One region of the Streptomyces sp. Ag109_O5-10 genome, then DNA from elsewhere that is predicted to be linked to it. Evidence: riboswitches for the same ligand, from Rfam matches in the RefSeq annotation. Region 1 holds a riboswitch; each other region holds the start of a gene.
What was found. A riboswitch is a leader RNA that binds a small molecule or an ion and turns the genes downstream of it on or off. The one in region 1 is predicted to bind thiamine pyrophosphate.

Region 1 (4,091 bases):
TTGACCACCATCAAGGGATAAATCCCGGCCAGTCGGTGCCATATGACGGGGTAGGCAATGCGCGAGTCCGTACAAGCAGAAGTCATGATGAGCTTTCTCGTCTCGGAGGAGCTCTCCTTCCGCATCCCCGTGGAGTTGCGCTACGAGACCTGTGATCCCTATGCCGTCCGGCTCACCTTCCACCTGCCCGGGGACGCCCCGGTGACCTGGGCCTTCGGCCGGGAGTTGCTGATCGACGGGGTGGGGCGGCCGTGCGGGGAGGGCGACGTGCACATCGCACCCGCCGATTCCGAGGTGCTGGGCGAGGTGCTGATCCGGCTTCAGGTCGGTGGCGACCAGGCGGTGTTCCGTTCCTCCGCGCCCCCGCTGGTGGCCTTCCTGGACCGCACGGACAAGCTGGTACCGCTAGGCCAGGAGGGTTCGCTCGCCGACTTCGACGCCCACCTCGACGAGGCTCTGGACCGCATCCTGGCCGAGGAACCGAGCACCGGCTGAAGCGTTACGGCACGCAGCCGCGCGCCGCTCGTCCGGGCAGTGTGAGGACGCGCAGGAACGCTTCTGCGTGTCCCTGGGCGCCAACGGGCGGCTCTTGGCGGAACGCTACCCCTGCCGCGCCGGCGCACGACTCGCGCCCCCACCTCGTGGACGGCCTTCTCCCGGGCCGTCCACTGCGGCTCACCGCTTCCGGCGCCGCCCCCGCCCGCCGCGCGCGGCGGCCGGCCCGGCCGGTGCGGTCTCCGTGGACACGGCCGCCTCGGCGCCCGGCCGGTCGGCCGAGACGACCAGGGCGGCGAGGAGCGTGGTGACCGGCACCGAGGCGACCAGGCCGATCGAGCCGACCAGCGTGCGCACGATCTCCTCGGCCACCAGTTCGCTGTTGGCGACCGTGACCACGCTGCTCTGCGCGATGGAGAAGAGCAGCAGCAGGGGCAGTGCGGCGCCCGCGTAGGCCAGCACGAGGGTGTTGACGACGGAGGCGATGTGGTCGCGGCCGATGCGGATGCCCGCCCGGTACAGCCCGCGCCAGCCCATCGTCGGATTGGCCTCGTGCAGCTCCCAGACGGCGGAGGTCTGAGTCACCGTCACGTCGTCCAGGACCCCCAGCGAACCGATGATGACACCGGCCAGCAGCAGGCCGCTCATGTCGATCGACGGGTACAGGCCGTGGATCAGGCCGGTGTTGTCGTCGGTGTTGCCGGTGAGCGCGGCCCAGTCGATGAACTCCGAGCCGAGCAGTCCGATCAGGCACAGTGAGACCAGCGTGCCGAGCACCGCCACCGAGGTCCGGGCCGACAGACCGTGGCAGATGTACAGGGCGATGAGCATGATGGCGCTCGACCCGACCACGGCCATCAGCAGCGGATTCGAGCCCTGCAGGATCCCCGGCAGGATGAACATGGTCAGCACCAGGAAGCTGACGGCCAGCGCGACCAGCGCCATCACACCCCGCAGCCGCCCCACCACCACGACGGCGAGCGCGAAGATCCCGGCCAGCAGCGCCATCGGGAACTTCCGGTTCACGTCGGTGACCGAGTACTGCAGGTCCTTGGGTGCGGAGGGCTCGTACGCGGCCACGACCTGCTCGCCCTCGTGCAACTGCCGCGACTGGTCGGGCTGCACGATCTCGGTGAAGGTACGTCCCTTGTCCTTGCCGGCGTCGACCCGGACCGTGGCCTTCTTGCACGTGCCGCCCTCCTCCTTCGAGGAAGTGCCGTCGGAGGTCGAGGTGTCGCCGGTCGAGCCGCCTCCGGAGGCGTTGACCGACTTGCAGCTGACCGAGACGACCTTGGTGACCGTCGCCGCCTGGGTCTGGCGGTCGAAGCCGACACCGGTGCGCTCGTGCGGCGGGGCGCCGCCGGGCCACAGGACCACCAGGCCGACCACGACCGCGGCGGTGAAGGGGATGAGGATCGCTGCGATGACCTTCCGCAGGTGCTTGGAGACGGGGGCGGCGGGGCCGTGGCTGTGGCTGTGCCCGTGCGAGTGGCCGTGACCGCCGCCTGGCCCGGAGCCGCCCTGGTCGGGGCCCGGGGCGGGTGAATAGCCGTGAGTCCGGCCGTGGGACGAATGGTGCTGGGTCTCACCGTGGCCGTGGGCATGGCCGTTGTCGTGACGGTGGGCATGGCTGAGGGCCTGCCCGTGGTCGTACTGCTCGCCCTGCCCGTGGATGTGTCCGTCGCCGGCACCAAGGCCCCCGTGGCCGGGTCCACCACCCTGCGGGGCGCCGTTGCCGCGCCGCGGGTCGGGGGGCGGATAGGGGTGCTGCTGTGTCGAGGTCACCGCCCGATCATCGCAAGAACGGCAGGGGCCCTCTGTTCACCGCGCCCGAATTGACGCTAGCGTGGAGGCACCTTTGCACACGCGGGAGCTCGGAGCACCGGGCTGAGAGGGCGCTGACCTCCGTATTCGCGATGTTTCACGTGGAACAAGTGATGTTTCACATGAAACGCCGCCCGACGGAAGCCGCTGCGTCGACCGCCGAACCTGTTACCGGGTAATGCCGGCGTAGGGAGTAGGTCTCATGACCAACAAGGACGCACGCACGCCTGCCTTCAGCCAGGACGAACAGCCCATTACGGGTGAACCGTCCCCGGAGGCCGGACAGTCCATCGGCTGGCACAAGGGGTATGTCGAGGGCTCCCGCCCCGACCTACGAGTGCCGGTCCGTCAGGTGCATCTCACCAACGGGCAGTCGGTCACGCTCTACGACACCTCCGGTCCGTACACCGACCCGCTCGTCGAGACCGACGTCCGCAGGGGCCTGCCGCCGCTGCGGGAGAACTGGATCGTCGCCCGCGGCGACACCGAGGAGTACGCGGGCCGGCCCGTCCGTCCCGAGGACGACGGAATCAAGCACACCTCGCCGCGCGGGGGCCTGCGCAACCTGGACGCGGTCTTCCCGGGCCGCCCGCGCCAGCCGCGCCGCGGCCGGGGAGGCGAGGCGGTGACGCAACTCGCGTACGCCCGCCGGGGCGAGATCACTCCGGAGATGGAGTACGTGGCCATCCGAGAGAACGTCGCTCCCGAGGTGGTCCGCGAGGAGATCGCGGCGGGCAGGGCCGTACTCCCCGCCAACGTCAATCACCCGGAGATCGAGCCGATGATCATCGGCAAGCGGTTCTTGGTGAAGGTCAACGCCAACATCGGCAACTCCGCGGTCACCTCCTCCATCGAGGAGGAGGTCGAGAAGATGACCTGGGCGACCCGCTGGGGTGCCGACACGGTCATGGACCTCTCCACCGGCCGCAACATCCACACCACCCGCGAGTGGGTGCTGCGCAACTCCCCCGTCCCCATCGGCACGGTGCCGCTCTACCAGGCACTGGAGAAGGTCGACGGAAAGGCCGAGGAACTGACCTGGGAGATCTACAAGGACACCGTCGTCGAACAGGCCGAGCAGGGTGTGGACTACATGACCGTCCACGCGGGCGTGCGCCTGCCGTACGTGCCGCTCACCGCCAACCGCAAGACCGGCATCGTCTCGCGCGGCGGCTCGATCATGGCGGCTTGGTGCCTCGCGCACCACAAGGAGTCGTTCCTGTACGAGAACTTCGAGGAACTCTGCGAGATCCTCGCCGCCTACGACGTCACCTACTCCCTGGGCGACGGACTGCGCCCGGGATCCATCGCGGACGCTAACGACGAGGCCCAGTTCGCGGAGTTGCGCACGCTCGGGGAACTCAACCGGATCGCCAGGCGTTTCGATGTACAGACCATGATCGAGGGCCCGGGCCATGTCCCGATGCACAAGATCAAGGAGAACATCGACCTTCAGCAGGAGATCTGCGATGAAGCTCCGTTCTATACGCTCGGCCCGCTGACCACGGACGTCGCGCCGGCGTACGACCACATCACCTCCGGCATCGGTGCCGCGATGATCGCCTGGTGGGGCACGGCGATGCTCTGCTACGTCACGCCCAAGGAGCACCTGGGCCTGCCCAACCGCGACGACGTCAAGACCGGCGTCATCACCTACAAGATCGCAGCCCACGCCGCCGATCTGGCCAAGGGCCACCCGGGCGCGCAGGAGTGGGACGACGCGTTGTCCGACGCACGCTTCGAGTTCCGGTGGGAGGACCAGTTCAACCTCG
Region 2 (4,091 bases), 2.0 Mb from region 1:
GCGATCACGCCCCGCACGGAGGCCGAGACCATGATCGGCTCGGTCCTCGCCCGCTTCCCCGGCATCCGGCCGCCCGCACCCCCGGACGAGGTCGAGTTCAGGCGGCAGGGGCCTGATCCGCGGACCGCGTACGCTGCCCGTGACCTGGTGACCGGCGCGGGCCGGCGAGGACCGAGGACCGAGGACCGAGGAGGACCCCACCATGCTGACGACCACGTACGTGCCAGGCGCCCCGAACTGGCTGGACCTGGGCACCCCCGACACCGACGCCAGCGCCGCCTTCTACGCGGCCGTCTTCGGCTGGCAGCACCGGTCCGCCGGTCCCGAGGCGGGCGGCTACGGCTTCTTCGAGCAGGACGGCGGGACGGTCGCCGGGATCGGCCCGCTCACCGAGGAGGGCGCGGGCGCGTCCTGGCGGGTGTACTTCCACACCCCGGACGCCGACGCCACCGCCAAGGCCGTGGAGCAGGCGGGCGGCAGCGTCCGGATCGCCCCGGCGGACGTCTTCGCCTTCGGGCGGGCGGCGGCCTTCGTCGACCCCGCCGGCGCGGACTTCGCGGTCTGGCAGCCGGGCGAGACCCGGGGCCTGGATCTCGTCGCGGTCCCCGGCAGCCTGGCCAGGACGGAGCTCTACACCACCGACGCGAACGCGGCGAAGGCGTTCTACGGGACGGTCTTCTCCTGGCAGACGCGGGACGTGCCGATGGGCCCGGGACTCGCCTACACGATCCTCACCCCGGCCGGCGCCGGCCCCGCGGCGGCCCACGGCGGCCTGATGCAACTGCCCCAGGCCAACCTCGACGCCGGATCGACCCCGGAATGGCATCCGTACTTCGAGGTGAGCGACTGCGACGCCACGTTCGCCACCGCCACCGACACCGGAGCCACCGCCCTCATGCCCGTCACCGAGGCCCCCGGCATCGGCCGCTTCGCCATGTTCCTCGACCCCTTGGGCGCCTTCTTCGCCATCATCTCCACGGCCAGGGTCTGAGTCCTCGGCCCCGGACCCCGGCCTGATCCGCGGTCGCGGGCCACCTCAGTTGATCTGCGACACTGTTAAGGCCATGCCTAATCCCGGAGAACTCACTTTCGTAGCGCCGCGCGGTGCCAAGAAGCCGCCGCGGCATCTCGCCGATCTCTCGCCTGCCGAGCGCAAGGACGCGGTGGCCGAGGTCGGGGAGAAGCCGTTCCGTGCCAAGCAGCTGTCGCAGCACTACTTCGCGCGGTACGCGCACGACCCCGAGCAGTGGACCGACATCCCGGCGGGGTCGCGGGACAAGCTGCGGGAGGCTCTGTTCCCCGAGCTGATGACGGTCGTACGGCATCTGTCGACCGACGAGGGGACGACGCGCAAGACGCTGTGGCGGCTGTTCGACGGCACGCTCGTCGAGTCGGTGCTGATGCGGTACCCGGACCGGGTGACCATGTGCATCAGCTCGCAGGCGGGGTGCGGGATGAACTGCCCGTTCTGCGCGACCGGGCAGGCGGGTCTGGACCGGAACCTGTCCACCGCGGAGATCGTCCACCAGATCGTGGACGGGATGCGGGCGCTCCGGGACGGGGAGGTCCCCGGGGGACCGGCGCGGCTGTCCAACATCGTCTTCATGGGGATGGGGGAGCCGCTCGCGAACTACAAGCGGGTGGTCGGAGCGATCCGGGCGCTCACCGATCCCGCCCCGGACGGCCTCGGCCTCTCGCAGCGCGGGATCACCGTCTCGACCGTCGGGCTGGTCCCGGCCATCCACCGGTTCGCCGACGAGGGCTTCAAGTGCCGGCTGGCGATCTCGCTGCACGCGCCCGACGACGAACTGCGCGACACCCTCGTCCCCGTGAACACGCGGTGGAAGGTGCGCGAGGTCCTCGACGCCGGGTTCGAGTACGTCGAGAAGAGCGGGCGGCGCCTGAGCATCGAGTACGCCCTCATCCGGGACATCAACGACCAGGCGTGGCGCGGGGACCGGCTGGGCCGGCTGCTCAAGGGCAAGCCCGTGCACGTCAACCTCATCCCGCTGAACCCGACACCGGGTTCGAAGTGGACCGCGTCGCGGCCGGAGGACGAGAAGGCGTTCGTCGAGGCGATCGCGGCGCACGGTGTGCCGGTGACGGTCCGGGACACCCGTGGGCAGGAGATCGACGGAGCCTGTGGTCAGCTCGCGGCCACCGAGCGGTAATCTGAGGGCGCAGGTACATCTTCATATTCCGACAGGGGAGCGCCACAGCGCTGAGAGTGCGGCAACCGGGCCGCAGACCCTCTGAACCTCGCCCAGGTCATTCTGGGTAGGAAGTTCGGTCATCACTCAAGCTGTTGCGCCCTGCCCGCACCCCGCGGGCAGGGCCGCGTCTCTTCCTGGTCAACCCCAGGAGGAAAACACCAGTGCACACCAGGACCTTCTTGGCCGCGGCCGTCGGGCTCGGCCTCGTCACGCTGTCCGCGTGTTCGTCGTCGTCGGGTTCCGAGGCCGACTCCAAGACCGTCACCCTCGTCAGCCACGACTCGTGGGCCGTCTCCAAGAACGTGCTGCGGGACTTCGAGAAGCAGTCCGGCTACAAAGTCAGGGTCCTCAAGGACGGCGACGCCGGGCAGGCCGTCAACAAGGCGATCCTGACCAAGGACAACCCGCAGGGCGACGTCTTCTTCGGCGTCGACAACACCCTGCTCTCCCGGGCCCTCGACAACGGTCTCTTCCAGCCGTACGAGGCGAAAGGGCTCGGCGCGGTCGGCACGGCGTACCAACTCGACGCGGCCAAGCACCGGGTCACGCCCATCGACTACGGCGACATCTGCGTCAACTACGACAAGGCGTACTTCAGCAAGCACAAGCTGACCCCGCCGACGTCGTACGCCGACCTCGTCAAGCCGCAGTACAAGAATCTCCTCGTCACCGAGAACGCGGCCACTTCCTCGCCGGGGCTGGGCTTCCTGCTCGGGTCCGCCGCCGCGTACGGGGACAGCGGCTGGCAGGACTACTGGAAGAAGCTCCGGGCCAACGGCGTCAAGGTCGTCGACGGCTGGGAGCAGGCCTACAACGAGGAGTTCTCCGGCTCGGCCGGCGGCAAGAAGGCCGGCGGCGACCGGCCGCTCGTCGTCTCGTACGCCTCCTCGCCGCCCGCGGAGGTCATCTACGCGGACCCGAAGCCGAGCACCGCGCCCACCGGGGTCGCGACCGGCACCTGCTTCCGGCAGATCGAGTTCGCGGGGCTGCTGAGCAACGCGGGGAACACCAAGGGCGGCAAGGCGCTCGTCGACTTCCTGGTCTCCAAGGAGTTCCAGGAGGACATGCCGTTGAACATGTTCGTGTACCCGGTGGTGAAGGGCGCGAGCGTGCCCGCCGAGTTCACGAAGTACGGGCCCGCCGCCCAGGACCCCGAGACCATGGCGCCCGACAAGATCGCCGCCAACCGTGACCAGTGGGTCAAGACGTGGACGTCACTCGTACTGAAGTAGCGGTCGGCCGGCGCGGGAGCGCGGCGCGGCTCGGGCTGATGCTCGGGCCCGTCGCGTTCTTCGCCGTCTTCTTCGCCTGGCCGGTCGCGGCGATCGTCACGCGCGGGCTGAGGGTCGACGGCGTGTGGCGGCTCGGGCGGATCGCCGACGTCGTCGGCCAGTCCGACATCCGGCACGTGCTCTGGTTCACCACCTGGCAGGCGCTCGCCTCCACCGCGCTCACCCTGCTGGCCGCGCTGCCCGCCGCCTACGTCTTCGCCCGCCTCGACTTCCCGGGCAAACAGGTGCTGCGGGCCGTGGTGACGGTCCCCTTCGTGCTGCCGACGGTGGTGGTGGGTACCGCGTTCCTCGCACTGGTCGGGCGGGGCGGCCTGCTGGACGAGCTGTGGGACGTACGGCTCGACACCACCGTCTGGGCCATCCTGCTGGCGCACGTCTTCTTCAACTACGCGGTCGTCGTACGGACCGTGGGCGGGCTCTGGGCCCAGCTGGACCCGCGGCAGGAGGAGGCCGCCCGGATGCTCGGCGTCTCCCCCCTGGCCGCCTGGCGGAAGGTCACCCTGCCCGCACTCGCCCCCGCGGTGGCCGCCGCCGCGCTGATGGTCTTCCTGTTCACCTTCACCTCCTTCGGCGTGGTGCAGATCCT
Region 3 (4,091 bases), 2.2 Mb from region 1:
GCCGGCAGCTCGCCGCCGGTCAGCAGCTCCGCCATGACGTCTCCGGTGACCGGCGTGAGCAGCACCCCGTTGCGGTAGTGCCCGGTGGCCAGCAGCAGCCCGTCGAGGCGCGTCGGCCCGAGCAGCGGCGCGTTGTCGGGGGAGCCGGGACGCAGCCCGGCCCGGGTCTCGGTCAGGGGCAGCTCGGTGATCCCGGGCACCAGCTCGTGCGCGTCACGCAGCAGCTCGTACACGCCGCCCGCGGTGACCGTGGTGTCCCAGCCCAGCTCCTCGCTGGTGGCGCCGACGACCAGCTCGCCGTTCTCCCGGGGCACCAGGTAGACGTTCCCGCCGCGCACCACCGCCCGTACCGTCCGGCTGAGGAACGGCGCGTACCGCGCGGGCACGGTCAGCCGCAGCACCTGCCCCTTCACCGGCCGCACCGGCGGCAGCACGTCGTCCGGCACGCCCGCCAGCCGCCCGCTCAGGCTGCCGCCCGCGAGCACCACCTGCCCGGCGCCCAGGGCCTCCCCCGCGCGGGTGCGGACACCGGCGGCGCGCTCCCGCACCACCTCCAGGCGCTCGGCCCAGTCGCGGTGGAACACCACCCCGGACCGCTCGCACGCGGCCACCAGCGCGGCCGCCAGCCGGCGCGGGTCGATCTGGTGGTCGCCGTCCACCCGCAGCCCGCCGCGCACGCCCGGCGCGAGCATCGGCTCCAGGCGCCGGCACTCCCGCCCGGACAGCCACTCGGACTCCAGGCCCGACTGCTGCTGGAGGGTGTGCAGCTCGCGCAGGTGGGCGCGGTCGTCGGCGTCCAGCGCGACCGCGAGGGTGCCGCAGCGCCGGTAGCCGAGGTCGTGGCCGGTGACATCGGTCAGCTCGGCGGCGAAGGCGGGGTAGCGGCGCGCGGAGGCCAGGTTGAGTCCCAGCAGGGTCTGCTCGCCGTAGTGCAGCTCGGTGACCGCGGCCAGCATCCCGGCCGCGACCTGCGCGGCCCCGCCGCCGGGTTCGGGGTCGACCACGGCGACGGCGAGCCCGCGCCGGGCCGCCCGCCAGGCCGTGACCAGGCCGATGATTCCGCCCCCGATGACGAGGACGTCGGACGTACGTGAGGACATGGGCGTCCAGCCCCTCCCTTCGCCGGCATGACCCGGATCAGGTTCGTACGGTCGGAGGCCGCCAGCCTCCCTCTCAGCCCGGTGCGTCCGGGCTCCCGCGTGTGCTTCACCGCCACCCTAGCCCGCGGGGCTCCGCCCCCGTAAGACGGCCCCGGGCCGCGCCGCGGGCCGCGCTGTGGAACAGGTCACCCGCCACGACCCCTGACTGACTCTTTGTCAGTTGTCTATCGTTCTTGTCTATGGTGATCACGTGAGCGAGCAGACGCAGCGACGGGGCACGTCACAGACGCGGCGCGTGGTCGTCGTGGGCGCGGGGATGGCCGGGGTGCAGACCGCCGTCGCCCTGCGCGAGCAGGAGTTCACCGGGACCGTCACGCTGATCGGCGCCGAGCCGCACCAGCCGTACGACCGGCCGCCCCTCTCCAAGGCCGTGCTGCTCGGCAAGTCGGAGGGCTCCGCCTTCGAGGTGGACTTCGAGGCGCTCGGCATCGAGCTGGCGCTGGGCCGCGAGGCGCTGGGCGTGCGCACCGCCGACCACGAGCTGGACACCGAGGCGGGACCGGTGCCGTACGACGACCTGGTCCTCGCCACCGGTGCCGAGCCGGTCACGCTGCCCGGCACCGAGGGCGTGCCCGGCGTCCATCTGCTGCGCACCCTGGACGACGCCGAGCGGCTGCGGCCCGTGCTCGCCCGGCAGCACGACATCGTGGTCGTCGGCGCGGGCTGGATCGGCGCCGAGTTCGCCACCGCGGCCCGCGAGGCCGGCTGCGCGGTCACCGTGGTCGAGGCCGCCGACCGCCCGCTCGCGGGAGCACTCCCCGCCGAGGTCGCCGCGCCGATGGCCGCCTGGTACGCCGACAGCGGCGCCGATCTGCGCACGCACGCGCGCGTGGCGGGCGTCGAGCCCGGCGCGGTGCTGCTCGACGACGGCACGCGGTTGCCCGCGGGCGCCGTCGTGGTCGGCATCGGCGCCCGCCCCGCCACCGCCTGGCTGACCGGCTCCGGCATCGGTCTCGGCGCGCACCGCGAGGTGCTCGCCGACGACCGTCTGCGCACCACCGTCCCGGACGTCTACGCGGTCGGCGACTGCGCGTCCTTCCCGTCCGGCCGCTACGGCGAGCGCCTGCTGATCCACCACTGGGACAACGCCCTGCAGGGCCCGCGCACGGTCGCCGCCAACATCCTCGGCGAGACCGACGCCGTCTACGACCCGGTCCCGTACTTCTGGTCCGAACAGTTCGGCCGCTTCGTCCAGTACGCCGGCCACCACGCCGCCGCCGACCGCCTGGTCTGGCGCGGCGACCCGTCCGGCCCGTCGTGGAGCGTCTGCTGGCTGCGCGAGGACCGCCTGGTCGCTCTGCTGGCGGTAGGCCGCCCACGCGACCTCGCGCAAGGGCGGCGTCTGATCGAGGCAGGCCGCCACATGGACCCGGAAGCCCTGTCCGACCCGGGGAATCCGCTCAAGAACGCCACGACTGGCTGAAAGCGCCCTGCCGGAAACGCGCCCCGGGGGGCGCGGGGAACTGCGCGAGCAGCCCTCGCCGCGCCGCACCCGGACAACCACCCATCGCGACCGAACCGGCGAAGCGCCTACCCTAGATCCCGTGACCGAGATTGACACGAAGATCGATGCTCTCGTCCCCGCCTGGCTCACCCTCCCCGACATCGCAGAGATGATGGACGTCGAGGTGACGCGCGTGCGGCAGCTGGTCAAGGAGGGCCAGCTCATCGCCGTCCGCCGCGGTGAGAACAGGGCACTGCACGTCCCCGCCGCCTTCATCGACGGCGACAAGGTCGTCAAGGGCCTGACCGGGACCCTGACGCTGCTGCGGGACGACGGCTTCACGGACGAAGAGATGCTGGAGTGGCTCTTCACTCCCGACGCGACCCTGCCCGGCACCCCCGCGCAGGCGCTCAGCGAGAATCGCGGCACGGAGGTGAAGCGCCGCGCCCAGGCGCTCGCCGTCTGAGGCAGCCAGTACCGACCCGACGGGGGACCACCGATGACCGACACCGCCCGCGCCCAGCTGGCCGACGCCCGGCTCTACCTGTGCACGGACGCGCGCAAGGAGCAGGGCGACCTCGCCCCGTTCCTGGACGCGGTCCTGGCGGGCGGTGTCGACATCGTGCAGCTGCGCGACAAGGGCATGGAGGCCGCCGAGGAGCTGGAGCACCTCGCCGTGTTCGCCGACGCCTGCGCCCGGCACGGCAAGCTGCTCGCGGTCAACGACCGTGCCGACGTGGCCCACGCGGCCGGCGCCGACGTGCTCCACCTCGGCCAGGGCGACCTGCCGGTCCCGGCCGCCCGCGCGATCCTCGGCCCGGACGTCCTGATCGGCCGCTCCACGCACGCCGAGTCCGAGGCCGCCGCGGCCGCCGTGCAGGACGGTGTGGACTACTTCTGCACCGGTCCCTGCTGGCCCACCCCCACCAAGCCCGGCCGCCCGGCCCCCGGCCTCGACCTGGTGCGCCACACCGCCGCCCTGGGCACCGACCGCCCCTGGTTCGCCATCGGCGGCATCGACCTCGGCAACCTCGACCAGGTGCTGGACGCGGGCGCCCGCCGGGTGGTCGTGGTCCGCGCGCTCACCGCGGCCGACGATCCGGGCGCGGCGGCGGCCGAGTTCGCGAAGCGGCTGCGATCGCTGTAGGCGCAGCGGCGGTGCAGTGCGGCGGCAGGACCCGACTGTCCGGAAACTTGTCCAGTATCCGGACGCGACCTTCATAAGAGGTCGACAATTCGGGCAAATATCCCGAGTGTGGTTGGGTGACCGGCCGCCCCTGACTAACCTGCGGGTATGGCCCTCGGAACCGCATCCACCAGGACTGACCGCGCACGCACCGTGCGCGACATGCTCGCCGACGGCAAGACCACGTACTCGTTCGAGTTCTCGGCGCCGAAGACCCCCAAGGGTGAGCGGAACCTGTGGAGCGCGCTCCGGCGGGTCGAGGCGGTCGCCCCCGACTTCGTCTCCGTGACCTACGGCGCCG

Region 2: it holds a riboswitch for thiamine pyrophosphate, as region 1 does, so the genes downstream of both, BLW82_RS12285 (thiamine ABC transporter substrate-binding protein) here and thiC (phosphomethylpyrimidine synthase ThiC) in region 1, are expected to answer to the same signal.
Region 3: it holds a riboswitch for thiamine pyrophosphate, as region 1 does, so the genes downstream of both, thiO (glycine oxidase ThiO) here and thiC (phosphomethylpyrimidine synthase ThiC) in region 1, are expected to answer to the same signal.

Annotation. Positions count from the first base shown of each region.
Region 1 covers NZ_FNTQ01000001.1:4,747,253-4,751,343, forward strand. Annotated here, with positions in the region: gene BLW82_RS21700 (SsgA family sporulation/cell division regulator) at 58-495, shown strand; gene BLW82_RS21705 (YibE/F family protein) at 676-2,280, opposite strand; TPP riboswitch at 2,352-2,529, shown strand; gene thiC (phosphomethylpyrimidine synthase ThiC) at 2,522-4,091, shown strand, end outside.
Region 2 covers NZ_FNTQ01000001.1:2,706,678-2,710,768, reverse strand. Annotated here, with positions in the region: gene BLW82_RS12295 (VOC family protein) at 203-991, shown strand; gene rlmN (dual-specificity RNA methyltransferase RlmN) at 1,065-2,171, shown strand; TPP riboswitch at 2,195-2,302, shown strand; gene BLW82_RS12285 (thiamine ABC transporter substrate-binding protein) at 2,375-3,445, shown strand; gene BLW82_RS12280 (ABC transporter permease) at 3,484-4,091, shown strand, end outside.
Region 3 covers NZ_FNTQ01000001.1:6,922,388-6,926,478, forward strand. Annotated here, with positions in the region: gene thiO (glycine oxidase ThiO) at 1-1,100, opposite strand, end outside; TPP riboswitch at 1,098-1,209, opposite strand; gene BLW82_RS31580 (NAD(P)/FAD-dependent oxidoreductase) at 1,351-2,583, shown strand; gene BLW82_RS31585 (Rv2175c family DNA-binding protein) at 2,705-3,070, shown strand; gene thiE (thiamine phosphate synthase) at 3,104-3,751, shown strand; gene metF (methylenetetrahydrofolate reductase [NAD(P)H]) at 3,899-4,091, shown strand, end outside.